DNA from 2 places in the Mesorhizobium sp. M0145 genome. Region 2 is predicted to be linked to the other one. Evidence: riboswitches for the same ligand, from Rfam matches in the RefSeq annotation. Region 2 holds a riboswitch; the other holds the start of a gene.

Region 1 (15,128 bases), on a different contig from region 2:
GAGAACTACATGGCCGAGCAGGTGCGCCGTGCCGACACCACTGAAGGCGACATCGACACGCTGTCGCACAGGATTGCCCAGATCCGCACATGGACCTTCGTCTCCAACCGGCCCGGCTGGCTGGCCGATCGGGCACACTGGCAGGAAAAGACGCGCGAAATCGAAGACAGATTGTCGGATGCGCTGCATGAGCGGTTGACGAAACGTTTTGTAGACCGCAGGACTTCCGTCCTCATGCGGCGCCTTAGAGAAAACACGATGCCTGAAGCCGAAATCAGCCCAACCGGAACCGTCCTCGTCGAAGGCCATCACGTCGGCGAGTTGCAGGGTTTCCGCTTCACCGCCGACCAGAGCGCCGGCGGCGAGGATGCCAAGGCGGTGCGGGCGGCGGCGCAGAAGGCGCTTGCCGCCGAGTTCGAAGCGCGGGCCGAGCGTTTCGGCGCCTCTGCCAATGGCGACATTGCGCTGGGTTCGGATGGCACGCTGCGCTGGATCGGCGCCCCGATCGGCACGTTGGTTGCCGGCGAAGACGCTTTGAAGCCGCGTCTCGTTCTGCTCGCCGACGAGCAACTCACCGGCCCGGCACGCGACAAGGTTGCGGCGCGCGCCGAGCGCTTCGTCAATTTCCAGATCGAATCCCTGCTGAAGCCGCTGGTCGATCTCAAGAATGCGGAGCAGATCACCGGTATCGGCCGCGGCATTGCTTTCCAGCTCGTCGAGCATTTCGGCCTCATCAACCGTCGCGACATCGCCGACGAGATGAAATCCCTCGACCAGGAAGGCCGCGCGGCGCTTCGCCGTCTCGGCGTGCGCTTCGGCGCCTACCATGTCTTCGTCCCGGCGCTGATCAAGCCGGCGCCGGCCGGGCTGATAACGCTGCTGTGGGCGCTGAGGAACGACGGCAAGGACAAGCCCGGCTTCGGCGATGTCGTTCACGCACTGGCCTCCGGCCGCACCTCGGTGGTCATCGATCCGACCTTCGACAAGACCTTCTACAAGCTTGCCGGCTACCGCAATCTTGGCCGGCGTGCTGTACGCGTCGATATTCTCGAACGGCTGGCCGACCTGATCCGGCCGGCGACCAACTGGAAGCCGGGCCTCGGCCCTCGCCCCGACGGCGCCTATGACGGCCAGTCCTTCATGGTGACGCCGCCGATGATGTCGATTCTCGGCGCCACCGCCGACGACATGGAAGAAATCCTGAAGGGACTCGGCTATCGCGCCGATGCCAAACCGGCGGCCGAGGTCAAGGCGCGGCTCGAAGCACAGGACAATGCCGCGCGTGAAGCTGCCGCTGCAAAGCAGGCGGCGGAAGAGGCTGCGCGAGTCGAGCAGGCGAGGATGGCGGAAGCATCTGCCGCGCCAGAGCCGCCGGCGGAGGCTTCGGAACCTGTGTCGGATGCGGCTCCTGTTGCGGAGGCGGCGGCCGAAGCTGTGACCGAAGCGACGGCAGAGCCTGTCGCGGAAGCTCCAGCCCCTGAAGCTGCGGCAGAAGTCACGCAAGAGACCCGGCCCGCCGCGGAGGCGACTGCTGAAGCGCCTGCGGAACCAGCGGCCGAGCCAACGGCGGAACTTGGGGCGGAAACTGAGGCTGCGGCATCGGCAGAACCGCCGGTTTCCGACACTACGGAAGCATCGCCGGCCGAACCTGCAGCGACGGCGGAAGCCGTCTCCGGCGAAGCTGCTCCAGAAGCGGAGGAGCCAAAACCTGTCCTGTTATGGCGGCAGGGTCGTTTCGACCAGCGCCCGCGTCATCGCCAGCATGACAACCGCCCCCGGGACAATCATCGGGACAATCGCGCGCGCAATGGTCAAGCTGCGCCGGACAGCCGCAGCGATGCGCCGGCAGATGCCGGCGGGCAACCGACGCCGGGCGACCGGCCCGCCCGTCAGGGGCGCCACGACCAGCGCGACGGCGCCGGCAAGCCGCGCTTCGATCGCAGCAAGTTCAAGCCCAGGCCGCAAGGCGAGGCGGCAGAACAGCGCGCCGGCAAGCCGCAAGGTGAACGCCCGGACCGGCGCGAAAACCGGCCCGACTGGAAGGCTGGCCGACAGGACGGCAAAGGCGGCGCCCAAGGCGCAAAGCCCGCCTTCCAGCCAAAGCCGCGTGAGGAACGCCCGGTCCGCTTCGATCCGGACTCGCCCTTCGCCAAGCTCGCCGCGTTGCGCGACCAGCTGAAGAAGTAGGCTGCTCGTCCAATGGTCACTGATGCCCGCCAGCGCATCGACAAGTGGCTGTTCTTCTCGCGCGCGGTAAAATCGCGCACGCTGGCAGCCAAGCTGGTCGTCGCCGGACGCGTCCGCATCAATCGCGACAAAGCAGCGCAGGCCTCCGATACGGTCCGGCCGGGCGACGTTTTGACCATCACGCTGGAGCGGCGGATCTCCGTCTGGAAAGTCCTTGGCACCGGCGTACGGCGTGGCCCGGCCGAAGAGGCCCGCCTGCTCTACGAGGACATGTCGCCGCCCCCCGCGCCCAAGGACGAGGCGCTTCCGGATGCGGTGCCGCCGTTGCGCGAGGCCGGCAGCGGTCGCCCGACGAAGAAGGAACGCCGCCAGACCGACCACCTGCTCGGCGACGATTGAGCAAGGTCGAACGCCCGCTTTGCCGGCCTTCCGGAATTCCATTCCGGAAACCGCGGCACCGCTGGCAGGGGCCGCCCTTGCCACCAGCGGACAAAGGCGTTACCTCACCAAAAAAGCCCAATAAAATGGGACGTCCCGGAGCCGACCAATGACCTATGTCGTGACCGACAATTGCATAAAATGCAAATACATGGACTGCATCGAGGTCTGTCCGGTCGACTGCTTCTACGAAGGTGAGAACATGCTCGTCATCCACCCGGACGAGTGCATCGATTGCGGTGTCTGCGAACCGGAATGCCCGGCCGACGCGATCAAGCCCGACACCGAGTCGGGTCTCGACAAATGGCTGCAGATCAACACCGAATATGCCGAGAAATGGCCCAACATCACCGCCAAGAAGGAGCCGCCGGCCGACGCTAAAAATTTCGATGGCGAAACTGGCAAGTTCGAGAAATATTTCTCCGCCGAGCCCGGCGAAGGCGACTGACGAGCCTGCCGGCTGCGGCGGCCTGACGCCGCGTAACAGACGTGATACATTAACTGCCTTGACAGGCGGCGACGGCGCGTGGCCTTCGCGCGTGCAGCAAAACCTTGATTCTTCCGACTTTTTGTGTTATATCAACCAAACATGCCGGTGACACAACGTCGATTTATGGCGCAAACGCCCCAAATCACTGAAAGGTGAATTTCTCAATCCGGACCAGAGCGATCTGGGGCAGGCGGTCGCAATGTTGCGATTTGCCGGTCCTGGCCTTTCCGGTGAGTTCATCGTTGTGTGGCTAAGGACCGGTCACCCCGGTCGCACGAGTTCGGGCCGGCACGATGCCGGTACCACAACAAGGAGTTCAGGGCGTAATGGCAACGATCACCCCGCAGAAGAAGTCCACCGCAGCGCGCCACGGTTTCAAGACCGGCGAGTACATCGTCTATCCGGCGCATGGTGTCGGCCAGATCGTCTCGATCGATGAGCAGGAAGTCGCGGGCCACAAGCTGGAGTTGTTCGTCATCGACTTCCAGAAGGACAAGATGCGCCTCAAGGTGCCGGTCGCCAAGGCGACCTCGATCGGCATGCGCAAGCTGTCGGAAGAGGATTATGTCGAGCGCGCGCTGAAGGTCGTGCAGGGCCGCGCCCGCGTCAAGCGCACCATGTGGTCACGCCGCGCCCAGGAATATGATGCCAAGATCAACTCCGGCGATCTGATCTCGATCTCGGAAGTGGTGCGCGACCTTTACCGCGCCGATAACCAGCCGGAGCAGTCCTATTCCGAGCGCCAGCTCTACGAGGCGGCGCTTGACCGCATGGCCCGCGAGATCGCGGCCGTCAACCGCATGTCGGAGACCGAAGCGGTGCGCCTCATCGAGGTGAACCTCAACAAGGGCCCGAAGCGCGGCGCTAAGGCCGACAACGAGGAAGCCGAGCAGGAAGAAGCTGCTTGAGCTTTTCTCGTCTTCGAATTCAGAAAAACCCGGCCTCGCGCCGGGTTTTTTTGTCTTAGCTGACCGGCGACGGGCATATCTAACCTTCGCCGCCCTCCCTTTCCGCCTCGTGCTTCAGCGTGGCAATGAACCGCTTGGTCCGCTGGCGTTCCGGGTTGCTGAACAGCACCGCGGCCGGGCCTTGTTCGACGATGTTGCCGGCATCGAGGAACACCACTTCCCGCGCGATCTTGGAGGCGAGCCGCAGGTCATGCGTCGCCATCACCATGGTCGTGCCCTCGCTGGCGAGCTTGCCGAGCACGTCGACCACCTCCTGCGCCAGTTCCGGATCGAGTGCCGAGGTCGGCTCGTCGCAGAGCAGGACCTTCGGCGAAGGCGCCAGCGCCCGGGCAATCGCCACGCGCTGCTGCTGGCCACCTGACAGGGTCGCCGGCCAGGCATCGGCCTTGTGCGCCATGCCGACTTTTTCGAGCAGGGCCAGCGCCCGTTCGCGCGCCCTCTCCTTGGGCCATTTCAGCACCGTCACCAGCCCCTCCATGATGTTCTCGATCGCAGTGCGATGCGGAAACAACTGGAAATTCTGGAACACCATGCCGGTCTGCAGCCGCAGCCGCTGGATATCCCTGGTCGAGACCCTGCCGCCGGGGTGGAATTCGAGTGCATCGTCGCCGATCCGTACCGTGCCTGAAGTCGGCAGCTCGAGCAGGTTGATGCAGCGCAAAAGCGTGCTCTTCCCTCCGCCCGACGGCCCGACAAGCGCCGTAACGCTGCCTTCCTCGATGGTGACGGTGACGCCCTTCAGCACCAAATTGTCGCCGAAACGCTTTTCGATGTTGGTGAGGCCGATCATGCGCGCGCCTCCAGGAAGCCGCCATAACGGTTGAGCCGCGTTTCCAGCCGCGCCTGCAAGGCCGACAGCACGGAGCTCATGACCAGATAGAGGGCCGCTGCCTCGACATAGAGGATCAGCGGCTCATAGGTGGTGGCGACGATGCGCTGCGCTGCCTGGAACATCTCCGGCACGGTGATGGCGGCGGCGAGCGAAGTGTCCTTGACCAGCGAGATGAAGGTGTTGGACAGCGGCGGCACCGCGACGCGCCCCGCCTGTGGAAGAATGGTGCGCCGCATTGCCTGGGCCCAGGTCATGCCGATCGAATAGGCCGCTTCCCACTGGCCCTTCGGTACCGAACCGATGACGGCGCGGATGATTTCCGACGAATAGGCGCCGATGTTCAAGGTGAAGCCGATCAGTGCTGCCGGAAAGGCGTCGAGCAGGATGCCGACCGATGGCAGGCCGTAGAAGATAAGGAACAGTTGCACGAGAAGCGGCGTGCCGCGGAAGATCCAGACGTAGAAGCGGACCACGGCGACCAGCGGTTTGGGACCGAACAGCCGGACAAGCGCCACGACCAGGCCTAGGACAAGACCGAATGCAAACGACAGCAGCGTCAACGGCACGGTGAAGATCAGTGCAGCCCACAGCAGCGTAGGCAGGGATTCCAGCATCAATTGCAGCCAGTGCGGCACGAAGGCTCCTCCTTGCCAGATTGCCGTCGCTCATATCACGCGAAAGCGGCGGGCCGTCAAAGACAGCTCGCCGCGATATGAACGACGCGGGCCGGCATTCGGCCCACACGAGAAAAGCCGGTTACTTTGAAACGTCCTGGCCGAAATAGGTGTCGGCGATTTTCTGGTAGGTGCCGTCGGCCTTGATGTCGGCCAGCGCCTTATTGATGGCGGCCACCAGTTCCGGATCGCCCTTGCGTACGATGACGCCGGAATAGTCGGCGTTTTCTTCCTGCGCGGCAATCTTCACATTGGCGTCGGGCTTGTGCTTCTTGAAGTCGAGGAAGGACAGGCTGTCGTTGATGGTGGCGTCGGCGCGGCCGGTGAGAAGCAGCTGGATCGACTGGTCGAAGCCGTCGGTGCCGACGAGCTCGGCGCCGTTGGTTTCAGCCAGCTTGCCGAAATTCGAGGTCAACGACTGCGCCGCCTTCTTGCCCTTGAGATCGGCGAAACCCTTGATGTCGGTGTTGTCGCCGCGCACGATCAGCACCGCCTTGGAGGCGATGTAAGGATCGGAGAAATCATATTTGGCCTTGCGCGCCTCGGTGATGCCGACCTCGTTGATGACGGCATCGTAGCGGTTGGCATCGAGACCGGCGATCAGCCCGTCCCATTTGCCTTCGAGGAACTGGGCTTTGACGCCGAGGCGCTCGGCGATAGCCCGCGCGATCTCGACGTCGAAGCCGACCAGCGCGCCGGAAGCATCATGATAGGTGAAGGGCGCATAGGTTCCTTCCGTGCCGACCTTGAAGACGCCGGACTGCTTGATCTGGTCGAGATTGGCGCCGGCGTGACCGGCGGCGATGGCCAGAACCTGCAGCGTTCCGGCGATGATGAGCGATTTGAGCCATTTCATTTTTCTGTGATCCCGTCCTTGGCCGACGTCCGGCGTCATTGCGAGTGCCGGAAAATGACAGATGCGCGATGCCAGAATAAGAAACTAAATTTCAAAAATCTCGCGCCCTTGAAATCCAATTCTCAACCAGCATCTCCGGGCGCCATCCGGCTGAGCCAAGGCCGGTGGCGAATCGCCTGGAACAGCGCAATCGACATGACAGTCCGGGGGAACATTCCCCCGCATGGCACGTTCTTCGCTGTTGTAGGGCGCGGCGCCGCCATTTCAACCATCGGCGCCAACTCACGATTCGATCGCACCGCAACGCCTGGAGCAGGAGCGCGGCATGATGGAAGACAGTGCAGGACGGACCATGGTTCGCGCGGCGATGAAAGCCCCTTATCTGGAACGTGACGAAGAGCATCTCCTGGCGCTGCGCTGGAAGGAAAACAATGACCAGCACGCGCTGCACCGCATCACCGTCGCGCATATGCGGTTGGTCATTTCCATGGCGTCGCGGTTTCGCCACTACGGCCTTCCGCTGGGCGACCTGATCCAGGAAGGCCATGTCGGGCTGCTGGAGGCAGCGGCCCGTTTCGAGCCCGAGCGCGAGGTGCGGTTCTCGACCTACGCGACTTGGTGGATTCGCGCCTCGATGCAGGACTATATCCTGCGCAACTGGTCGATCGTGCGCGGCGGCACGAGCTCGGCGCAAAAGGCGCTGTTCTTCAACCTGCGGCGTCTGCGCGCCCGCCTGGCAAACGGCGCCGAGCAGATGTCGAATGCCACGCTCTACCGCGAAGTGTCGGCGGCTCTCGGGGTATCGGAGGCCGATGTGGCGATGATGGATTCCCGCCTTTCGGCGCCGGACAGCTCGCTCAACACGCCGCTAGCCGACGATGCGGGCGCAACCGAGCGGATGGAGTTCCTGGTTTCGGATGACCCGCTGCCCGATGAGGTCGTCGGCGATACGATCGACGTCGAACGCCGCTCGGTGTGGCTGAAGACGGCACTCGGCGCTCTCAATGCGCGCGAGCTCAGGATTATCGAGGAGCGCCGGCTGAGCGACGAGGGCGCGACGCTCGAAGCGCTCGGCGAGACGCTCGGCATCTCCAAGGAACGTGTCCGCCAGATCGAGGCGCGCGCCATGGAAAAGCTCAAGGCGGCGCTGGTAAAGCAGAACCCGGAATTTCTCGCAGCCTGAATTGCGTCGGCTGCTATTTGTCGGTGACGATCTTGACCTTGTCGCCGGCCGAAACCGCGGCACCCGGCGACAGCGCGTTGAGCACCCTGAACAAATCCAGCTTGCGGTCGACGCCGACCATCTGTGCGGCCAGGGAGCCCATTGTCTGGCCGGGCTGCACCGTGACGATGCGGATACGCAGTGGCTTCAACGCCGCCTTCTCGGCAGCACTCAGGATGCGGAACGAGCCGCTGACCGAGCGCGCCACCGTGCTCAGCGAGGTGCTGGCCGACGGTGCCGCGGTCAGCAAGCGGTAGACCTGGCCGCCGGCGCGGATCACCGCAATGTCGAATTGCCAGCCGTCGGCGCCGGCATGCGCGGTTGCCGCTTCGTTGCCGTTGATCGTCTCCTGGCGCACGCTGCTGTCGTCGAGGCCGGCAACCCAGCCGCTGCGGATGTAGTCGGTCAGCGAGCGGTTCTTGTCGATCGAAACGCCGTCGAAGCGGATCGCCATGTCGCCCGGGCCGGTCGCCGTCACCGCCGCCGCCGAATTGTCGATGACGAAGCCGTTGGGCACCGAGAACGACACGCCGAGGCCAGGGTGCAGGAAGGTTTCGCCGCGCACATAGCCTTCCTCCGGCGTGTCGCCGTAAAGTAGCCCGTCTACGCCGGCAAGAAATGAATCGCGGTCGCGCGACCCGACACCGGGCGCGCCGAACTGGCGGGCGTGGCGCTGCGCGAGGTCGATACGCTGCGGCGTGTTGGGGTGCGTCGCCAGGAAGTCGAGGCTGGCGTCGGTGGCGCCGCTGATCGAGCGGAAATCGGTATAGGCCGACATCGACTGCAGGAAGCGGCCGGCGGCGTAGGGATCGAAACCGGCTTCGCCGATCGACTTGATGCCGATGGCGTCGGCCTCCAGCTCCTGATTGCGCGAGAACTGGGCCAGCCTCAGCTTGCCGCGGATCAGCGCCGCCTTGGCCGTCGGGTTGTCGCCGAGCACATCCGAAACGACCTTGGTCGCCAACCCCTCCTCGGCTTCCAGCTGCTGGCGCTGCAGGCCGTGGTTGGCCGTAACGTGGCCCATCTCATGCGCGATGACGGCGGCAAGCTCGGCGGAATCGTTGGCCAGCGCCAGCAGCCCGCGGGTGATGTAGAGATAGCCGCCCGGCAGCGCGAAGGCATTGACGTTGGGCGAGTTGAGGATGGTGATGCGGTAGGTCTGGGTTGGGTTGGCCGACACCACGGTCAGTCTGCCGACGATCTTGGCCACCATGCGCTCGAGCTTGGGGTCGGAATACTCGCCGCCATAGGTGGCGAGGATGCGCGGGTGCTGCGCCTTCGCCAGTTGAGCGAGCTTGCCGTTGGCGGCGACATTGTCGACCGTGATCGGCTTGTCGGAGGGCTGGAAGCCCGATTCCTGCACGTCGGGAGGCGTGAACATCTGGCAGCTTGCCAGCGCCACGGCAAGACCGGCCAGCGCCAGAAAGCGCGCCAGCGGTTTCACCCTCCGATTGTCGATGCCGGTCGGCAGATCGGCGTCCTTTCAAGTCCTGGCACGTGACCGCGAAAATCGGGCGCGATTTCCGGAAAGCATCACGCGCAAAATCAAGTGCTACGGCGTCCTTCGTGCGTCCGACAGATACGAGGCAGCAAGGGCAAATCACGGTCTAGGCCGGACCAGCTCCTGGCGGACCTAGCCACACTACCTCGACCATGGCAAGCAAGCGCCGCTTCGCCTTCCGCCGGTTTGACCATAAATTATGTCCGCTTCCGGGCAACATCTCGTGATCCAGCCGCAAAGGGACCCGAGCCGATATAGCGTCGGAATGCCTCCGGTCCAGCCCCGACGAAAAAATCGGCCGCGGTGCCCGTCGCGGCAACCGTGCCACCATCCAGGAAAACCATGTTTTGGCCGATACGGCGCGCATCGTCCGGCTGGTGCGTGACGAATAGCACCGTCATGCGCTGCTCCGAATGGACGTCGGCCACCAGGTCGAGCATGTCGTCGCGCAGTGCCGGTCCGAGCGAAGCGAACGGCTCGTCGAGCAACAGCACCGGCCGGTCGCGCACCAGGACGCGGGCGAGCGCGACGCGCTGCCGCTCGCCGCCCGAGAGTTCGCGCGGCAGCCGGCTTTCCTTGCCGGCAAGGCCGACGCGCTTCAGCGCTGCGGCGATTGCGGCGCGGTCAGCCTCGCTCAGCCTGAGCGAAGGCGAGCGGCCGAGCCCGACATTCTGCTCGAGGGAAAGATGGGCAAACAGGTTGTTTTCCTGGAACACCATCGATACCGGCCGCGCTGATGGCGGCGCAGTGCTGACGTCGGCGCCGCCGATCAGCACGCGGCCCGACCGCGGCGTCTCGAAGCCGGCCACCAGATTGAGCAGCGTCGACTTTCCCGAACCGCTCGGCCCCATAATGGCGGTGATTTCCGACGCCGGGAAATCGACATCGAATATAAGCGGCGTTTCACCATAGCTGAACGAGACATTATCGAGTCGTACGGCCGCGCCTTTTTCCACCGAAATGGACCGTTCCGGGCTGGTCGGCATCATGATTTCTCGCCCCTTCCCAGCCAGTCCGCGGCCAACACCAGCGCCAGGCAGACAAGGCCGAGCAGCAGCGCCAGGCCGGCGGCATCCTCAGTGCGGTAACTGCCCATGCGCGCCAGCAGCAGATAGGGCAAGGTCTGCACGGAATCGCTGCCGAACAGCGCAATGACGCCGAGATCGCCGAGCGACAGCGCCATGGCGAAAGCGAAGCCGGTGGCGAGCGGCCGCCGCAGCGACGGCCAGTCGACCAGCCGCAACCGGTTCCAGCCCGAGATACCAAGCTGTGCGCAGAGCCGTTCGTGGCGTTCGCTCGACGCGTCATAGGCAGGGCGGATGGCGCGGATGGCGAACGGCATCGCCATCACCGCATTGACCGCAACGACCATGACAGGGGCGATCGCAAAGACATCGCTGACGGTGCGCAAGAGCAGGAACCAGCCGGCGCCGATGACGATGGGCGGCACCACCAGGACGAACCCCGCACCGGTGTCGGCCAGATGTTCGAGCAGTGTCCGCCGGCCTGTCCGCCGGGTGAGCGCCAGCGCCCGGCGCGCCATGACCAGCGACAGCGACAACGCCACAGAGAGCAGCGCCGATAGGAGGGAGAGCACGGCACTGGTCGCCGTCGCTTGCCGCACCGCGCTCTCGCCGGCCAGGCGGCCGAGATCGGCGCCAAGCCCGGCTGCCAACGTGGCCGCCATCGGCCCGGCGACAAACAGCAGTGCCAGCCCGATCGCCAATGCGTTCAGCACGGTCTCGGCCGCACCGGCTGAAAAATACCGGCGCGGCGCCACCGGCAGATTGGCATCCCCTACCATATTGGCGCCGAGCCGCGTCAAGGCCAGCACGACGACGAAGGTCAGGGCAATCTGCAGCAGGGTCAGCGTCACAGCCCGCGCCGGGTCGAAGTCGAAACGCAGCGCCTGGTAGATGGCAACCTCGAGCGTCGTCGCGCTGGGTCCGCCGCCGAGCGTAAGCACGATGGTGAAGGAGGTGATGCACAGCATGAAAACGAGCCCTGCAACGCCGGGCAAGGCCGCACGCAGCGGCGGCCATTCGATCAGCCGGAAGGCCGGCGCAGCGCCCATGCCAAGCTGGCTCGCCAGCCGCCATTGGTCGGCCGGCACGGTCTGCAACGCCTCCAGGAACAGCCGCGTCGCCAGCGGCAGGTTGAAGAAGACATGGGCGACGAGTATGCCCGACAGGCCATAGATGCCGGGCCAGCTCTGGCCGCCAATCGCGCCGAGCGTGCCGGCGAAATACCCGGCGCGGCCATAGAGTGCCAAGACACCGAGTGCGGCAACAATGGCCGGCAGCGCCAGCGGCACGGCGAAAAGCTGGAGGATGAAGCCTCGCCCGAAAAAACGCGGATGCCGCGACAGGGCACGCGCGACGAACAGCGCCGGTGCGACGGAGAGCAGGGTCGACAGCAGAGCCTGCCAGAGCGTGAAACGGACGACGCGCAAGAGATAGGAATCGAAAGCGGAGGCGGCGCCGGACAGGTCGCGTGTGGCTTCGACGACGAGCCCGGCGAATGCACCGCCGATCAGCAGCGCGATGGCGGCGAGCGCGACGATGCCGGCAGTGACGCGGGGATCGGCCGGATGACGCGTATGCATGTCGCGCTACCCGACACTACGACAGGTGTTGATCGAAGGAAATACCTGGCAATGGCCGAGCCCACCCCTCTCTGGCCTGCCGGCCATCTCCCCCTCAAGGGGGGAGATTGCGCACTCAGCCGCCTTCGCCAATCTCACAAGTGGCAGGACGAGGAGAGGCGACAAAGCTGCCGATCTCCCCCCTTGAGGGGGAGATGGCCGGCAGGCCAGAGGGGGGTGGCTTGGCGCAAACATCCGACGAGGCTTGAGCCCTACTTGCTCATCGCCGCAAGCCACTCATCGACCCAGGCCTTGCGGTTGGCCGCGACGTCTTCCGGGCTGAACAGCAAGGTCTTGGTCGGCTTGACCAGCTTGTCGAACGCCGGGTTGAGCGGCTTGTCGGTTTTGCCGGCCGGGAACATCCAGTTGGTTTCGGGAATGACATCCTGAAATTTCGGTCCGGTCATGAAGGCAATGAACTTTTCTGCCAGCGGGTTCTTCGCACCCTTGGTGGTGATCCCCGCAACCTCGATCTGCAGATATTCGCCCTCCTCGAAGGACGCCGCCTGGTAGCGCTCGGTGTTTTCGGCGACCATGTGGTAGGCCGGCGAGGTGGTGTAGGACAGCACCATCGGCGCCTCGCCCTTGGTGAACAGGCCGTAGGCCTCGCTCCAGCCCGGCGTTACCGTCAGCACCTTCGCCTTGAGTTTGGCCCAGGCTTCCGGCGCCTTGTCGCCATAGACCGACTTGACCCACAGCAGCAGGCCAAGGCCCGGCGTCGAGGTGCGCGGATCCTGGATGACGATCTTCTCTCCGGCATCGCCCTCGACCAATTCCCTGAGGCTCTTCGGCGGGCTCTTCAGTTTTTCGGTATCGTAGACGACGGCGAAATAGCCATAGTCGAACGGCACGAAAATATCGTCGCTCCAGCCGCCCGGCACACTGACGCCCGACACGGTGCCGTGCAGCGAAAACAGGCCGGTTGCCTTGGCGTCGGCGGTTAAGTTGGTATCGAGGCCAAGTACGATGTCGGCCTTGGTCGCGGCGCCTTCCAGCTTCACACGGTTGAGCAGCGCCACGCCGTCGGCGACCGAGACGAATTCGACGACGCAACTGCATTCGGCCTCGAAGGCCTTCTTCACCGCCGGTCCCGGACCCCAATCGGCGGTGAAGCTTTCATAGGTATAGACCGTCAGTCTATCCTGTGCCGATGCCTGCCCTGGCAGGGCGAGCGCGGATGCCGCAAGCAGGACAATTGAGACAAGAGAGTGGAAAAAACTGCGCATCGGCGCCTCCTTCGTTCGCGTTGAAAGGAATTGAGGCGTCGGGCTGTCCGAAACGTCTAATCCCTCCGCCGGTACAAACCGGATCAGGTTCAGCGGGTTGGCAGTCTTGCCTCTCAGCCGGTCCGCGAAAATCGCGTCCGGCACCCCGTTAGAGCGTTGCGACACATAGGCCCGGCCGAAGTGCTGCGCAAGCGGAAGTTTGCCGGGCATCCAAAGCCCAGCCTTCCGTTTCGTCTGCCGTTTCATCTTCCGTTTCCGGGGCAGGGCTGGTAAGGGCCACGAGATATGAGCACATTCACCATCCTGCTTGGCGGCGATCTCATCCGCACGCCGCTGCTCGACCGCCAGGTCGAAGGCTCGCGCGTCATCGCCGCCGATGCCGGCATCGGTCATGCCCGCATGCTGGGCCTGAGGCCGGAACTCTGGGTCGGCGATTTCGATTCGGTGCCTGCCGATTTGCCGGAGGATCTGGCCGCCGTGCCACGGCAGGTATTTCCCGCTGAAAAGGACAAGACCGACGGTGAACTCGCTATCGCCGCCGCGCTCGAACGCGGTGCGACCAGCCTTGTGCTCGCAGGCGCCTTCGGCGGCAAACGCACCGACCACATCTTCCTGCATCTGGCGCTAAGCGTCCGGCTGGCGGAAGGCGGAACGGAAGTGCTTTTGACCAGCGGCGCACAGGAAGGCATTCCTTTGCTGCCTGGAAAGACTGGCTTCGACTATGTCGACGGCACGCTGTTTTCGGTGCTCGGCTTTTCGGATCTCGCCGGCCTGACAGTCACCGGCGCCAAATGGCCGCTCGACCATGTCGAGGTTGCGTTCGGCTCGTCGCTGACCATTTCCAACGAGGTCAGGGGCCGGCTGGAAATCGCGCTGGCCAGCGGCCGCGCGCTGCTGCTCGCGCATCCCTACCCTTTTCCGGAAAGCTGAGCCCAGAAAGCTGACATGGCGCCGCCGCTTCTCAATCTCGACGGGATAAAGCTGACCTTTGGCGGCACGCCGCTGCTCGACGGTGCCGCCCTGACGGCCTCAGTTGGCGACAAGATCGCCCTGGTCGGCCGCAACGGCTCTGGCAAGTCGACGCTCCTCAAGATAGCCGCCGGGCTGATCGAACCGCAGGACGGCGAAGTCTTCCGCCAGCCTTCGGCGACCGTGCGCTACTTGCCGCAAATGCCCGACATGGACGGCTTTGCGACTGTCCGCGCCTATGTCGAGGCGGGGCTCGGGCCGGCCGACGATCCCTACCGCGCCACCTATCTGATGGAGCATCTCGGCCTGACCGGCGAGGAACGGCCGAACGACCTCTCCGGCGGCGAGGCGCGGCGCGCCGCCCTCGCCCGCGTCATGGCGCCGGAGCCCGACATTCTCCTCCTCGATGAGCCGACCAATCATCTTGACCTTTCGGTCATCGAATGGCTGGAGGAGGAGCTTGCCCGCACCTCCTCGGCACTGGTCGTCATCTCGCATGACCGCCGTTTTCTCGAGCGCGTGTCACGCGCCACAATCTGGCTCGACCGCGGCCAGACCCGCCGTCTCGACAAGGGCTTTGGCTATTTCGAGGAATGGCGCGACACGGTGCTGGAGGAGGAAGAGCGCGAGCAGCACAAGCTCGGTCGCCAGATCGTGCGCGAGGAGCACTGGCTGCGCTATGGCGTGACGGCAAGGCGCAAGCGCAACATGCGCCGGCTCGGTGAATTGCAGACCATGCGCCAGCGCTTTCGTGGTCATCGCGGCGCCGAGGGTGCGGCGACGATGACAGCCAGCGACGCCGCCGAATCCGGCAAACTGGTGATCGAAGCCAAGAACATCGAGAAGAGCTTTGGCGATCTGACCGTGGTCAAGGGATTCTCGACCCGCATCCAGCGCGGCGATCGCGTCGGCCTGGTCGGGCCGAACGGCGCCGGCAAGACGACGCTGTTGAAGATGCTGACCGGCGAATTGAAGCCGGACGCAGGCACGGTGCGGCTCGGCACCAATCTGGAGATCGCCACGCTCGACCAGAAGCGCGAAGCCGTCGACCCGCAGGAGACACTGGCGCAGTATCTGACCGACGGGCGCGGCGAGAACCTCGTCATCAATGGCGAGCAGCG
Region 2 (15,128 bases):
TCGGCGCGGGCCGGGATGTGGGCGAGCGAGAAAAGCACGGCACTGCACAGCAAAACGATCGTGCGCATGGCATCCCCCGAAGCAAATGCGGAAGAGAGACTATCAAGCCTAGCATCACCCGGGCAAATGAAAAACCCCGGCCGGGGCCGGGGCTCTGAGTGAAACGTGCCGGCTCGTTATCTCACGCCAGCCGCACTGGATGGCTGGCTGAAGCGGATGGAGGTGGACAGCGGCCAACGTGCAGGGGTTCCCCACCGAGATGACGGCGCGGATGAAGGCTCTGGAGCGGGAGAACCGGGAGCTTCGGCACGCCAATGAGATCCTGCGGAAAGCAGCCGCTTATTTTGCCAAGGGGGAGCTCGACCGCCCGTTCAAAATGATCGCCTTCATTGATGATCATCGTGGCGACTACGGGATCGAGCCAATCTGCAGGGTTCTGCCGATTGCCCCGTCCACCGTGCGGCACAAACCACGATCCTTCCCGCCTGTCATTGCGGGCGAAACGGGATTTAGCTCTGAAGCCGGAGATCACAAGAGTGTTTGCAGAGAACTTCGCCGTCTATGGCGTGCGCAAGGTGTGGCGGCAATTGAAGCGCGAAGGCTTCGATGTGGCCCGCTGCACCATTGAACGATTGCGGGAGACCGGGCTGAACGGCGCCATCCGCGGCAGGCCGTTCAGAACCACGATCAGCGACAAGGCCGCGCCGGTGACGTCGTGATCGGGCCGACTGGTGCGGTCAAGGTCATGGTGGCGACGAGCCAGTCGACTTCCGGAATGCCGTCGCGCAGCAGCGACGATCAAATCCTATTGTGACGACATCGGCTATTCCGGAACGCCAGCCAATGACACCGGCTCTGACGACGTCGTCTTCGATCTGGAATCGATTGGGAGCATTGTCGAGATTTTTCCGGCCCTGAAGAGCGGAGATCGGCCAATGTCCGCTCTTACCCATTCCTGCCCGACAGTTTGCGCCCAAGCCATCGCGCTCATTGGCTAATCGCGGCACCGTTCACCGCCCGCACAGAACTCTTACTACTACCAAAAAGAATACGCCGTTAACCAGATTTTCTAACCCGCCAATGCTTAATCGCGAGACTGAATGGGTGAGGTGATCGGTGTCAAACATAAGGGCGTTTCCGCTGTATCGGCGGCGGAAGTTGGTCGAGGGAGTTGCCCGCGTGCTGGAATCCAAGAACGGGGAGGAGGCGAATGCGTTCTGGCGCAGCACCGCCAAGACAATTCTCGTTCAGTTGTCCGAATCAGGAATTGCACCCGGGCGCGCCGAACAGGAAATTGGAACGCTTCTTCATGCGGTCTTACGCGAGATAGCCAGCCGGAGTGCTGCGAAACGCACACACTAGCGTCGACTCACGACGAATGATTGCCGCTTGCAGACTCGACTAGGCTTCGCACATGTTACTGCACTGCTCCCGTCGAATGCCAGGTTTCTCACCCCTCATTGCAATATGCGCAGCCGAACTGGCTCGGCCAAGCCGGTTTCGGCAAAAGGCAGGCAGCTAGCGCGGCTCCCGCCCAAAAAGCCGGTTTCGAATATTTCATTGTTTACTCCAGCTGGCACGTGCCCGGTGGCAGCCAGCTGGAAACCTGGCGGAGCCAACCAATTGAGATCGTGAAACACTCCACTTACGCCAATGGTTACGCTCGCTGCCTATCGCCGCGCTGGCCCTAATCACCGTCCGTCGCGGTCTATAATGGGTCGGCTGGCTGCTCCGCGTCGCAATGCTGAATGCCGGAGGACTGGCGCGGCCATGGACGGGCAAGCGCAGGTTCCCGATGCGATGTTTGGTGAATCCGGTTTGCTGGGCTTGCATTCCATGGTGGCTCTATCGGCTGGAATAAGCTTCTGGCGGGCAGTGTCCGTTCGAATGATGCTTTTGCGTTGCCTTGAGCGCAAGTTTTTGGCCAGCCAGCCAGCGCCTCCTCTTAAGCATGCTGCTGGTCAAGGCCCAGCGGCCTCTAGCTGCTAGTCCCCCCTCAACCAAGCCGCTGGGCCATACCCGCTAGAGCGAAGCGTGCTGTCTCGCACATTAGCAATCCCTTGCTTAAGGCCGTGCACGCTCCAGACTCGTTTCATGAAGCGGGGAATTGGAATTGGTGACGTGGTCGCAATCACCGCGACTGATCAGCGATCCGCCAAATTGGCGGCAAATCCATTGGAAAGCGCGCCAGACCGAAGCTATACCGCGCGGTTAGCCGGTCCCCATCGTCCTGCCACTCGACAGCGCTGGCAATAGAGCACCAGATCCCGGTCACTACAGCCGCCCTACCCTTCGCAAGACGGTCGATGAGGGCCTGGATATCTATCCCTATTCGGCCGCACCTAAGTTCCAGATGTCCCGATGCAGGCGCCATGTCCCGTGGTCGCCCTTTTTCCAGACGACGAGATACTTGCCCGCGACAGTGGAGAGGGCGCCGCCTTTGCTCGGCACACCGAGCGTAAATGCGCCAACTTCGTAGGCGAGATTCCCGCTCCCTTCCACTTCCAGCGCCTTCAGGGTGAGATTCTTCATCCCGGCCTTGATTGCGCCCTGCCAGAATTCTTCCACGCCCTTGCGGTCATCGACGCGTTTGCCGTCGGGTAGCAGCAGGGCGGCATCGTCGGTATACATTTGACCTACCGCTGCTGCGTTTCCGCTGTTGAAGGCGTCCATGAATTTTACCAACGCCGCTTCGATGTCCTCACGAGCCGAGTGGGAGCAATCCGGCTCGACGTAAGGCGGGCCATCCGTGCCGGCCTCGTGACTAAGAGACGGACGAATGGCGGTTCCTGGACTCACCTTTTTGTCTGAAGTCGCTTCCTTGAGCCGGTGGCGGAGTTCTTGCTTGATCGACTTCAGCACCGTTTTAGAATCGGTTTTCGGAAAATTTGTCTGGTGGCATCAATTTTCATGGGATAGGATCATTTTTCATAGGTTTTGGCCGATTAAACCAAAATTCGATGGAAGGATTCGCTTTTCATGCCTGCGGTGCAACAGCAATTCTCAGGTCCTGTTACCGTTTTTCAGGAAATCCGCCTTCCTGAAACGGCGACCCCGGCCGGGTACAGCGCCCTGATCGGAGCCTACAGGCTCGCCGTGCCCTTGCCCCGTAGGTTGTTCGCCACTGGCGAGCATCATCGCATTACCGAACGGGATGGCTGGCGGATCATGACCCCCCGCCATGCCCCAAATCCTACCCTCGAAGGCCACCTGACCTTTGCGCTCAAGTACGAGGGACTGGACCTTGCCGTCCTCAAGCGGCTGTTCCAAGTGACCGGTCCCGCGCCGATCGAGGCGCTGGTCCGTGAAAGCCCGACCGGCAGTTATGCCCGCCGCATCTGGTTTTTATATGAATGGCTGAGGGGCGCGCGTATCGATCTGCCGGACGCGGAGGCCGGACGATACATTCCGGTTGTCGATCCCGAGCTGCAGTGGCCGGGACCCGACAAGACCGCTTCGCGCTACCGCGTAAGGGACAATCTCCCCGGCACGCGTGAGTTCTGCCCTCTGGTGTTCCGCACCAAGATTCTCGAAAAATTCATCGGCCTTGAACTACCGCGGCGCGCGGAGGCAATCGTAGCGGACGTGCCGCGCGACCTCCTTGCTCGGACCGCCGTCTTTCTTTTGCTCAAAGACTCGCGATCAAGCTATGCGATCGAGGGCGAGCACCCGCCGCAAGATCGCATCCAGCGCTGGGGCCGCGCCATCGGCGAAGCCGGCCGCTGGCCGATCGATCGCGATGAGCTGCTGCGTCTGCAAAGAATTGTACTTGGCGACGCCCGTTTCGTAAGACTTGGCTTCCGAAAAGAAGGAGGTTTCGTCGGCGAGCATGACCGAGACAACGGCACGCCCTTGCCCGATCACATCGGCGCTCGGCCCGAGGACCTGCCGCGGCTAATCGATGGAATGGCAGCGTTCGATCAGGGCCCCACGCAAAAGCTTGATGCAGTCGTAGCCGCCGCAATCCTCGCCTTCGGCTTTGTCTACATTCACCCGTTCGAGGACGGAAACGGCCGCATTCACCGCTACCTAATCCACCACGTCCTTGCCATGCGCGGCTTCAATCCGCCGGGAGTGGTCTTTCCCGTCTCGGCCGCGATCCTGGACCAGATCAACGAGTACAGGGGCGTGCTCGAGAGCTATTCGCAGCGCCTGCTGCCGTTGGTGGAATGGGAACCGACGCCGCAATTCAACGTCCGGGTGCTGAATGACACCGGTGATTTCTACCGGTTCTTCGATGCAACCCCGCACGCCGAATTCCTCTATGCTTGCGTTCAGCGGACGATCGAACGGGACCTTCCCGAGGAAACCGCATTTCTGCAGCGCTACGATCAGTTCCGGCAGCAGGTGGACGCCTTTATCGACATGCCCGAGCGGTTGACCGATCTGCTCTTCCGTTTTCTTCACCAGAATGATGGACATCTATCGAACCGCGCGCGCGAAAAGGAATTCGCCGCGCTGACCAGTGACGAGGCAGGAAGAATCGAGGCGATCTACGCGCAAACCTTCGGTGCCATTGAAGGTGTGATCATCAGGATCGATTTTTAGTCCGACGGTTTGCGATTCCCTTGTCCCTGCCTTCATCTCCGACGCTTGACTTGTCGCCGAGACATGCACGATTTTTTCCGCACGGTCTGACCGGCCGCCGATCAGCCGCGGCCAGAACGCGCTTGACAAACCGGAGCCGTCCCGTCCAACCTCACGCATTCACCAGGGGAGTCCCGGCAAGGGGCTGAGATACTGCTGGCATTGGCGGCGCAGTGACCCGTTGAACCTGATCCAGTTCATACTGGCGTAGGGACGGTGCAAGCGCTTTGCGGGAGTTTACGCCCGAGATCCTGTTTCGGCAGGTCGCTAGAAGCGTCTTTTCATCCTTCCGGCACAGAACTGGGTCTCCAATGCAACGAGCAAAGGAGCCTCAAGATGAATGCCCTCACCCCCGCCGTCTCGACGGGACCGCTGCCTGCCTCACGCAAAATCCACAAATCCGGCACCATCCACCCGCAGCTCAGGGTGCCGATGCGCGAAATCTCCGTCCATCCGACGGCAGGCGAGCCGCCGGTGACCGCTTACGATCCGTCCGGCCCCTATACCGACCCGACTGTCGAAACCAGCATCGAAAACGGCCTTGCACGGCTTCGCCATGAATGGGTCACCGCGCGCGGCGATGTCGAAGCCTATGACGGCCGCCACGTCCGGCCAGAAGACAATGGATTTGCGGCGGGCGAGCGCCTAACACCGGAATTTCCAGTCCGCAACCGGCCACTCAGGGCCCAGACCGGCAGGGCGGTGACACAGCTTGCCTATGCGCGCGCTGGCATCATCACGCCCGAAATGGAGTTCGTCGCCATCCGCGAGAACCTTGGTCGCGAGATCCTGCACGGCAAGCTTGAGCGTGACGGCGAGGCTTTCGGCGCGACGCTGCCCGATTTCGTCACGCCTGAATTCGTCCGCCACGAGGTGGCGCGCGGACGCGCGATCATTCCCGCCAACATTAATCATCCCGAGAGCGAACCGATGATTATCGGTCGCAATTTCCTGGTCAAGATCAACGCCAATATCGGTAACTCCGCCGTCACATCGTCGATGGCTGAAGAGGTCGAAAAGATGGTCTGGGCGATCCGCTGGGGCGCCGATACAGTGATGGACCTGTCGACCGGCCGCAACATCCACAACATCCGCGAATGGATCGTCCGCAACTCGCCGGTGCCGATCGGCACGGTGCCGCTCTACCAGGCGCTCGAGAAGGTCGGCGGCATCGCCGAGGATCTGACCTGGGAGGTGTACCGCGACACGCTGATCGAACAGGCCGAACAGGGCGTCGACTATTTCACCATCCATGCCGGCGTGCGGCTGCACTACATCCCGCTGACCGTTGACCGGGTCACGGGTATCGTCTCGCGCGGCGGCTCCATCATGGCCAAATGGTGCCTGCACCATCACCGGGAGAGCTTCCTCTACGAGCATTTCGCTGAAATCTGCGACATCTGCCGCGCCTATGATGTGTCCTTTTCGCTCGGCGACGGCCTTCGTCCCGGCTCGATCGCCGATGCCAACGACGCGGCGCAATTCGCCGAGCTGGAAACGCTCGGCGAGCTGACGCAGATCGCCTGGGCGAAAGATTGCCAGGTGATGATCGAGGGGCCCGGCCACGTGCCGATGCACAAGATCAAGGCGAACATGGACAAGCAGCTCGCCGTCTGTGGCGAGGCGCCGTTCTATACGCTTGGACCGCTGACGACCGACATCGCGCCGGGCTACGACCACATCACTTCCGGCATCGGCGCGGCGATGATCGGCTGGTTCGGAACGGCCATGCTCTGCTACGTCACGCCCAAGGAGCATCTCGGCCTTCCCGACCGCGATGACGTCAAGACCGGCGTGATCACCTACAAGATCGCAGCGCACGCGGCCGACCTGGCGAAGGGCCACCCGGCGGCGAAAGTCAGGGATGACGCCCTTTCCCGCGCGCGCTTCGAGTTCCGCTGGGAGGACCAGTTCAACCTGTCGCTCGACCCCGAAACCGCACGGTCCTTCCACGACCAGACCTTGCCCAAGGAGGCGCACAAGCTGGCGCATTTCTGCTCGATGTGCGGACCGAAATTCTGCTCGATGCGCATCTCTCACGACATCCGAGCCGAGGCACAGAAAGAGGGCATGGCGGCGATGGCGGCGAAATACCGCGAGGGCGGCGATCTCTACGTGCCAGCGGACGAGACCGGCGCACCGCTCACGCCTCAGCCAGGTAAGCCATCATGAAGGTGCTGATAAAGGGGGCCGGCGTCGCCGGCCTCACCGCCGCCTTCGAACTCGCCGCCCGCGGCGCGACGGTCACTGTCGCCGAGATCCGGCATGGCCTTGGAGGCAATGCGTCGTGGTTCGCCGGCGGCATGCTGGCGCCCTGGTGCGAGCGTGAAAGCGCCGAGCAGCCGGTGCTGGACCTTGGACGTGACGCCGCCGACTGGTGGGATGCGGTGCTGCCGGGTCAGGTGACACGGGGCGGAACACTTGTCGTGGCCCCCCCGCGTGATGCCGGCGAGCTCGACCGCTTCGCCAGCCGCACGTCGGGCCATCGGCGTGTCGATGAAGACGAAATTGCGCTCCTGGAACCCGACCTCGCCGGCCGCTTCCGTCGTGGATTGCTCTTCCCCGACGAAGCCCATCTCGACCCGCGCCAGGCGATGGCGGCACTGCATGACAGACTAGCAGCGATGGGCATCGAATTCCGCTTCGGCGCCGACGCCCGGCTTGGCTCCGGTTTCGGTCGTCAGATCGACTGCACGGGCATGGCCGCCATAGACGACCGACTGCGCGGCGTTCGCGGCGAGATGCTGATCCTGCGCACGCCCGATGTCTCGCTCTCGCGCCCGGTCCGACTGCTTCATCCGCGCTTTCCGCTCTACGTAGTGCCGCGCGCTGACCACCAGTTCATGGCCGGCGCGACGATGATCGAGAGCCAGTCCGCTGGACGGGTCACGGCGCGTTCCATGATGGAGCTGCTGGGCACCGCCTATGCCCTCCATCCGGCCTTTGGCGAGGCCGAGATCGTTGAAACCGGTGTCGGCGTCCGTCCAGCCTTTCCCGACAATCTGCCGCGTGTCGAAGCACGCGAAAGCACCGTGGCGATCAACGGGCTTTATCGCCATGGCTTTCTTCTCGCGCCCGCCATGGCGCGCCAGGCGGCCGAACTCGTCTTCAGTCACCACAAACCCTTGGAGCCCGCCGATGAAACTGATCGTCAACGGCCAAGCGCTTGAGATTGACGCCTCAACGCTGGCCGAACTACTTGCCGCGCTCGACTATGAAGGCGATTGGCTGGCGACGGCCGTCAACAGCGACCTCGTGCACAAAGCCAACCGGGCGGAGTTCCAGTTGAGCGAGGGCGACCGGATCGAAATCCTCTCACCGATGCAGGGAGGCTAGCATGTTCGAGCTTCTCGGGACGACGCTTCCCTCTCGGCTGTTTCTCGGCACGGCTCAATATCCATCGCCCGCCATCCTTGCCGATGCGGTCCAGGCATCGGGCACGTCGGTGGTGACCGTGTCCCTGCGGCGTGAAATGGCCGGCGGCAGGGACGGCGAAAAGTTCTGGTCGTTGATCCGCTCGCTTGGCACAAGAATCCTGCCCAACACGGCCGGCTGCCACTCCGTCAAGGAAGCGGTCACGACCGCGCAAATGGCGCGCGAGGTGTTCGGGACGACCTGGATCAAGCTCGAGGTGATCGGCAACCACGACACTCTGCAGCCGGATGTGTTCGGACTGGTCGAAGCCGCCCGCATCCTGTGCGAGGATGGGTTTTCGGTATTCCCCTATACCACCGACGACCTTGTTGTCGCCGAGCGGCTGCTGGAGGCGGGCTGCAAGGTCTTGATGCCGTGGTGCGCACCGATCGGTTCCGCCCTCGGGCCGGTCAACATCATGGCGCTGCGCTCGATGCGCGGACATTTCCCTGATGTCCCGCTGATCGTGGATGCTGGTCTCGGACGGCCATCGCACGCGACAACAGTCATGGAGTTCGGCTTTGATGCCGTGCTCCTGAACACAGCGGTCGCCAGGGCAGCCGAGCCAGTCGGCATGGCGCGCGCATTCGGCAAGGCAGTCGATGCCGGCCGTGAAGCCTTCCTTTCGGGAATGCTCGAACCCCGCGACGTCGCGGTGCCATCGACACCAACATTCGGCAGGGCGGTTTTCTCATGAAGCTCGATCCCTTCTACCTGATCGTCGACAGCGCCGCCTGGATCGAACGGCTGGTGCCACTTGGCGTCAAGCTGGTTCAGTTGCGCATCAAGGATAGGGACGAGGCCACGCTGCGGACGGAAATCCGCCGCGCGAACGGCGTCTGCGCGGTCCATGGTTGCCAACTGATCGTCAACGACTATTGGCGGCTCGCCTTTGAGGAAGGCTGCGACTTCGTCCATCTCGGCCAAGAGGATTTGGCTGCGGCCGACCTGCTGGCGATTAAGTACGCCGGATTGAAGCTCGGGCTCAGCACGCACGATCATCTCGAACTGGAAACGGCCATCGCTGCCGAGCCCGACTATATCGCGCTCGGCCCCATCTATCCCACCATCCTGAAGCAGATGAAATGGGCGCCGCAAGGGCTCGAGCGGATCAGCGAGTGGAAGCATCGGGTGGCGCCGATCCCATTGGTCTCCATCGGCGGCCTCAACCCCGACCGGCTCGACGGTGTCTTCGAGGCTGGTGCGGACAGCGCGGCGGTGGTCACCGACATCACGTTGAATGCCGATCCCGAAGCGCGCACGCGAGAATGGATCGAAAAGACAAAGCCATGGCGCTGAGGCGAGAACCGCATGTGCTCGTGGTCGGCGGATCAGACTCCAGCGGTGGGGCTGGAATTGCACGTGATATCGAGACGATCTCTTCCATTGGCGTGCGCACCTGCCTGGCTGTCACAGCGCTGACGGTGCAGACGCACGAAGCCGTGATGGAAATCCATCCTTCGCAGCCCGATCTTGTGGCCGATCAGATGTGCGCCGCGCTGCAGGCCAACAAGGTGGCGGCAATTAAGATCGGCATGCTCGCAACGGCTGAGATCGTCGTTGCCATTGCCGGCGTGCTGCGCGAAAATCCGCAGGTGCCGGCAGTGCTCGATCCGGTGCTGGCCTCGAGCTCCGGCCGGGGGCTTCTGGAAGCAGGTGCCATCGCTGCCATGAGGCGCGATCTGATGCCGCTTTGCTGCCTTGTGACCCCCAATCTCCTCGAGCTGGCGCTCCTTGTTGGTGCGGAACCGCCAGCCGACGAGAGCGACGCGGTGAGACTGGGACGGAAATTGCTGGCAGCCGGCGTGCCGGGCCTGCTGATCAAAGGGGGCCACGCATCAGGACCTCGATCAACCGATATTCTGTTGCGTTCGGATCAAGAACCAATCCGCTTCGACGCACCTCGTCTTGTCGCATCAATGCGCGGGACGGGTTGCATGCTGGCTAGCGCGATTGCGGCGCATCTGGCGAAGGCGAAGCCGCTCGAAGACAGTGTGCGCGAAGGCAAGCGGCTTGTCTTGGCCATGTTTAAGAAGAATGCAGCAGACCGACGAAACTTGTAAGATTTTCCAACTCTCGAAAGACACGCCTGCCTCTCGCGGGTCCGGGCTGGTAATTTCCCTTCGTAATTCACCTCACTCGACAGGAGTAGTTTGACGGCCTCGCCAGGCGGCGACCGCGAGATCAACGATGGCGAGGCGGCCGTCGTGCGCCGTATCTAGTGCGTTGTGTGGCATCCTTTCCCCACATCCGACTGCGATCCTGGAATTCACCTTGGTCGCGAGCTCCTGCTAAACGACGCCCCTCGACGGGAGCGGTCGATCCCGCGTCTCGGCTGCGGCGGCGCTAGGCTGACGCTCCTTATGCCGTCCTGTTGAACCGGACTCGGGATCACGAACTGCTCCATGCGGCACTCGTTGACAAGCCTGCCGTGATATGAACAGGATTATACAGGCTCACTGAACAGGTACCCATATGAAGCGGCGCTCGGTTCAACTGTCTCCCGGCACGGGCAAGCCCGAACAGATCGCCACCGTTCTCGAACATGAAATCCGCTCCGGTGTTCTCGGCTTCGGCGACCGGCTGCAAAGCGAGAACAAGCTCGTCCAGCGTTTCTCCGTCAGCCGCAACACCGTCCGCAAAGGCCTCGAGGAACTGTCCAACCGCGGGCTGATCACGACCAAAGTCGGCATCGGCTCTTTCGTCACCTTCGATGGCAAGCCCGTTGATGACTCCATCGGTTGGTCGCGGGCGCTCGCCAACGCCGGCGCCAACGCCGAGACGCGGACGCTGCGGCTCGAGGTGATCGAGGACCCCGGTCTTGCCGCACTGCTTGGTATAGAAAACCCGTTTTTCATCGCTGTCGACCGGGTGCGCACCAATGCCAGCGACGGCCACGCCATCTCCATCGAGCGCAGCCGCCTGCCATTGTCGCCGGAACTGGAGGACGTGCCGTTGCGCGGCCTGCGCGAAGGCTCGCTGCACCAGACGCTGCGCGGCGCGGGCCTCATTCCCGACCATGGCGAGGAATGGGTCGGCATCGAAATGCTCAACGCCGAGGACTCTGCAATCCTCGGTTGCCCGCAAGGCACGCCGTTCCTTCGCGGTCGCCGGTTGACCCGCGCCGCCGATGACCGGCCGATCGAATATGTGACCAGCCTGCTCAACCCGGCGCATTTTGCGCTGCATATGAGGTTCTGAGTGATGCCGGACGACAACACCGGGAATATGACTGATCGGGCCATGGGGGCGCTTGTCGGCGGGGCACTGGGGGATGCGCTGGGCATGCCGACGCAGCTTTTGTCGCCGGCCCGGATTGCCGAACTCTACGCCCATGTAGAGGGCTTCATTGCTCCTTTCGCCGACCATCCGGTGTCGAAGGGGCTTCCCGCTGGAACGATCACCGACGACACCGAACAGGCGCTTCTGCTTGGCCGTATCCTGGTCGAATCCGGCAACCGCTTCGATCATACGCGGTGGGTCAACGCGCTGCTCGACTGGGAGCGCGACGTCAAAGCGCGCGGCAGCTACGATCTGCTGGGACCATCGACCAAACGCGCCATCGACGCCATCAACAATGGCGTGCCGGCCGAGGAAGCGGGGCGCAGCGGCGACACAAATGGTGCGGCCATGCGCATTGCGCCGGTCGGCATCATGATGCCGCCAGAGCCGCTGGACGCGCTGGTCGCCAAAGTTGCCGAGACCTGCCGGGCCACGCACAACACCTCGATTGCCATTGCGGCCGCAGCCGCCGTTGCGGCGGCCGTCAGCCGCGGCGTCGCCGGCGGCGACTGGCGCGCCGCTTCCGACAGCGCCATCGCCGCGGCGAGGGGCGGAGCAACGCTCGGCCATTGGGTGACCGGCGGTGACATTGCCGCGCGCATTGGGTGGGCGCAGGAGCTTGTGCGCGGCAAGGCGACGAAGGACGCGATCCGGCTGATCACCGATCTGGTCGGCACCGGCGTCGCCAGTCAGGAGTCCATTCCGGCTGCATTCGCGGTGCTGGAAATCGCCGGCGGTGATCCCTGGCAAGCGGCGGTGATTAGTGCCAATCTCGGTGGCGACACCGATACGATCGGCGCCATCGCGACCGGCATGGCCGGCGCCTGCACCGGCTTTTCCCGACTGCCTCAGAACCGCATTGCAGACCTCAAGGGCATCGACATAGCGGCGGTTGGCGCGCTCACCGCCGACCTTGTTGCGGCCCGTATATCCAAGCGCCGTGCCGACAGGACGGGTCCCGGCAAGGATGCGGCGATATGAGTGGGCGTCTCGTCCATGTCGGCAGCGCGGTGGTCGACTATGTCTACCGCATCGACGCCTTGCCGGCGCCGGGTACGGAGAAGACGGCGTCGAGCTACACGCAAGTCGCCGGCGGTGGCTTCAACATGATGGTCGCGGCCAGCCGCACCGGCATGAAGGTGGTGTTCGGCGGCCAGCTCGGCAGCGGACCCAATGGCGACTTCCTGCGCACGGCCTTAGCCAGTGAGGGGATCGAGACACTGACGACGCCATCGCCCGTCATGGACAGCGGCAATTGCGTCGCCATGATCAGCAGCGATGCCGAGCGCACCTTCGTCTCGTGGCCTGGTGCGGAGAGCTTGCTCAGCCTTGACATGATGGCGCCCGTCTCGGTCGCGCCGGGGGATTGGGTGTTCACCTCCGGCTATACGCTTAGCTATCCGGGAAGCCGAGACTCGCTTGTCGACTGGATCGAGGCACTTCCGGCCGACACACCGCTTGTCCTCGACCCGACACCTGTCGTCGTCGACATTCCCCGCCCTATCCTGCCTCGGATACTCGCCCGCACCACCTGGTTGAGCTGCAACAGGATGGAAGCGGCCGCGATTGCCGGTCCGGGCGACGTCGAGACACTCGCGTCACGGCTTCTTAGCGACCACTCCCCGAAGGCCGTCGGCGTCGTTATTCGCGCCGGAGCGAAAGGCTGCCACATACGGCTGGCCGATGGCTCGGCGCAAACGAGTGCCGGCTTCAAGGTCGACGCCATCGACACCAATGGCGCCGGCGACACCCATATCGGCGCTTTCGTCAGTGCGCTGGCGCGCGGCGCGCCGCCTTTTGAAGCAGCGCGCTACGCCAATGCGGCGGCGGCCATTTCCGTCACCCGCCACGGTGGTTCATCAGCGCCGACCGACCACGAGATCCAGACATTCCTAAGCCATGCCGGCGGTCCGCCGATCGGCCTCCATGGCCGGAAGCAAGAGGCCAAACGCCCGACAGCCTGACAAAGCCCGGGAAGCGGGCAAACACAGAGAGGAACGAACATGCGCATGCCCGACTTGACTGCCCTGCTGACGGCGACCGCCGTCTTCACCTCCGCACTCGCATTTGCCGCCAAGGCCGACGAGGTGCACGTACTCAACTGGAAGGGCTACGGCGCCGACGAGCCGTGGGCCATCGAAGCCTTCGAGAAGGCGACCGGCAACAAGGTCGTCAACGATTTTTTCAATTCCGAACAGGAGATGCTGACCAAGCTCAGGACCAATCCCGGCCTTTACGATGTCGTCATGATCAACGCCGCCTTCAACGACCAGGCGATGGCGGAAAAGCTGATCCAGCCGATCGACACGTCCAAGCTGCCGAACTTTCCCGACATCAGCAAGGACAAGGCCGGATCGCCGATGCTCGTCCATGACGGCAAGGTCTATGGCGTGCCGTGGGTCTGGGGGCTGACGGCGCTCGCCATCAATGAAAAATCCTTCGATAAGCCGCCGACGAGCATCGCCGAAATGTGGGATCCCGCTCACAAGGGCCGCGTCACCATCCGTGATGATGCCGTCGAGGCGGTTCAGTTCGGCGCCATTGCCACCGGCCAGAACATCAACGACATCAAGGATATCGAGGCGGTCAAGGCGAAGCTCACCTCGCTGATGCCGCAGATCAAGACGTTCTGGAGCTCGGAGAACGACTGGAACCAGATGGCTGCCTCTAACCAGATCGACATCGGCACCTATTGGAGCGGCTCGGCCGACCGCGCCAAGACCCATTTCAAGCTGCCGGTCTCGCTCGTGATCCCGCAGGAGGGCGCTGTCGCCTGGCTCGACGCCTTCTCCATTCCGGTCGGTTCCAAGAATGTCGCCGGCGCCGAGGCCTTCATCAACTACATGATCGACCCGAAGTTCTATGTCGAATGGGTCACCAAGGTCGGAGCCCCGGTATCCGCCAACACCAAGGCTGTAGAAGCACTTCCCGGGGATGCGTTCAACCGCAAGGTGATGGGTGACCCGGCAGTCGCCAAGCGCATTCAGTTCCAGGCGCCGATCACAGACGCCCAGCGCGAAACCTATCTGTCGCTCTGGCAGCAGCTCAAGGTCGACGTGAAGTAACAGCAGAAGCCGGGATCAGCCGACCATCCATGTCGGCTGATGCTTCCCCATCCTGGGAGGAGGATTCATGGCAGCACAGGTTGCGGCCGCTTCGCGCAGCGGATTGAGATCGGCCTTGCCGCTGCTGGCGCCTGCCTATCTCTGGCTGACGGTTGCGATCTTCCTGCCGCTCTCAGCCATGGTCTTCTTCTCCTTCATGACCGACCTGCCGCTGTCGGGAAAGCCGTGGGCGTTCACGCTCGAAAACTATGCCGCCTTCTTTTCACAAAGCCTTTACCTGACATTGCTTTTGGCCTCGCTGCGCCTCGGCCTCGAGGTGACGCTGTGGTGCATCGTCATCGGTTATCCCGCCGCTTATGTGCTGGCCAAGGTGCTGAAAGGCCGCAGCCGAGAGGCGATTTTCCTTCTCGTCATCCTGCCGTTCTGGTCGAATGGGCTGGTGCGCATCTTCTCCTGGGCGATGGTGCTGCGTGAAGGAGGCATTCTCGACACCACGCTCAACGCCGTGCTGCCGTTCAAGATCAACATCGACCTGATGTATTCTTATCCGGCCGTCATCATCGGGCTGGTGCACTCCTACGTGCCTTACATGGTGCTGACCTGCTACTTGACCCTGCAGGCCATCGATGACTCGCTGATAGAGGCCGGGCGCTCGCTCGGTGCCTCGCGGGTGCAGGTGCTGAATCGGGTCATCATTCCGCTGTCGTTGCCGGGGCTGGTGGCGGGCGCAGCGCTCATCTTCGTCCCGGTTGTTGGTTCGTTCATGGAACCGCGCATCCT

The links. A riboswitch is a leader RNA that binds a small molecule or an ion and turns the genes downstream of it on or off. The one in region 2 is predicted to bind thiamine pyrophosphate.
Region 1: linked by a shared signal. The riboswitch ahead of thiB (thiamine ABC transporter substrate binding subunit) and the one ahead of thiC (phosphomethylpyrimidine synthase ThiC) in region 2 are both predicted to bind thiamine pyrophosphate.

Annotation. Positions count from the first base shown of each region.
Region 1 covers NZ_JAMYTK010000001.1:833,885-849,012, forward strand. Annotated here, with positions in the region: gene NKJ28_RS04235 (helicase-related protein) at 1-2,187, shown strand, start outside; gene NKJ28_RS04240 (RNA-binding S4 domain-containing protein) at 2,200-2,586, shown strand; gene fdxA (ferredoxin FdxA) at 2,735-3,073, shown strand; gene NKJ28_RS04250 (CarD family transcriptional regulator) at 3,442-4,023, shown strand; gene NKJ28_RS04255 (amino acid ABC transporter ATP-binding protein) at 4,103-4,873, opposite strand; gene NKJ28_RS04260 (ABC transporter permease subunit) at 4,870-5,550, opposite strand; gene NKJ28_RS04265 (amino acid ABC transporter substrate-binding protein) at 5,672-6,445, opposite strand; gene NKJ28_RS04270 (RNA polymerase factor sigma-32) at 6,771-7,628, shown strand; gene NKJ28_RS04275 (M48 family metalloprotease) at 7,642-9,111, opposite strand; gene thiQ (thiamine ABC transporter ATP-binding protein) at 9,366-10,157, opposite strand; gene thiP (thiamine/thiamine pyrophosphate ABC transporter permease) at 10,154-11,773, opposite strand; gene thiB (thiamine ABC transporter substrate binding subunit) at 12,025-13,038, opposite strand; TPP riboswitch at 13,082-13,196, opposite strand; gene NKJ28_RS04295 (thiamine diphosphokinase) at 13,324-13,968, shown strand; gene NKJ28_RS04300 (ABC-F family ATP-binding cassette domain-containing protein) at 13,984-15,128, shown strand, end outside.
Region 2 covers NZ_JAMYTK010000004.1:46,830-61,957, forward strand. Annotated here, with positions in the region: gene NKJ28_RS09235 (hypothetical protein) at 1-68, opposite strand, end outside; partial or broken gene NKJ28_RS09240 (IS3 family transposase) at 196-704, shown strand; AL1L pseudoknot at 337-451, shown strand; gene NKJ28_RS09245 (DUF6074 family protein) at 1,117-1,362, shown strand; gene NKJ28_RS09250 (YybH family protein) at 2,329-2,862, opposite strand; gene NKJ28_RS09255 (Fic family protein) at 2,980-4,548, shown strand; TPP riboswitch at 4,703-4,819, shown strand; gene thiC (phosphomethylpyrimidine synthase ThiC) at 4,924-6,759, shown strand; gene thiO (glycine oxidase ThiO) at 6,756-7,757, shown strand; gene thiS (sulfur carrier protein ThiS) at 7,726-7,923, shown strand; gene NKJ28_RS09275 (thiazole synthase) at 7,925-8,698, shown strand; gene NKJ28_RS09280 (thiamine phosphate synthase) at 8,695-9,300, shown strand; gene NKJ28_RS09285 (hydroxymethylpyrimidine/phosphomethylpyrimidine kinase) at 9,291-10,064, shown strand; gene NKJ28_RS09290 (GntR family transcriptional regulator) at 10,477-11,202, shown strand; gene NKJ28_RS09295 (ADP-ribosylglycohydrolase family protein) at 11,206-12,264, shown strand; gene NKJ28_RS09300 (PfkB family carbohydrate kinase) at 12,261-13,247, shown strand; gene NKJ28_RS09305 (ABC transporter substrate-binding protein) at 13,287-14,348, shown strand; gene NKJ28_RS09310 (ABC transporter permease) at 14,416-15,128, shown strand, end outside.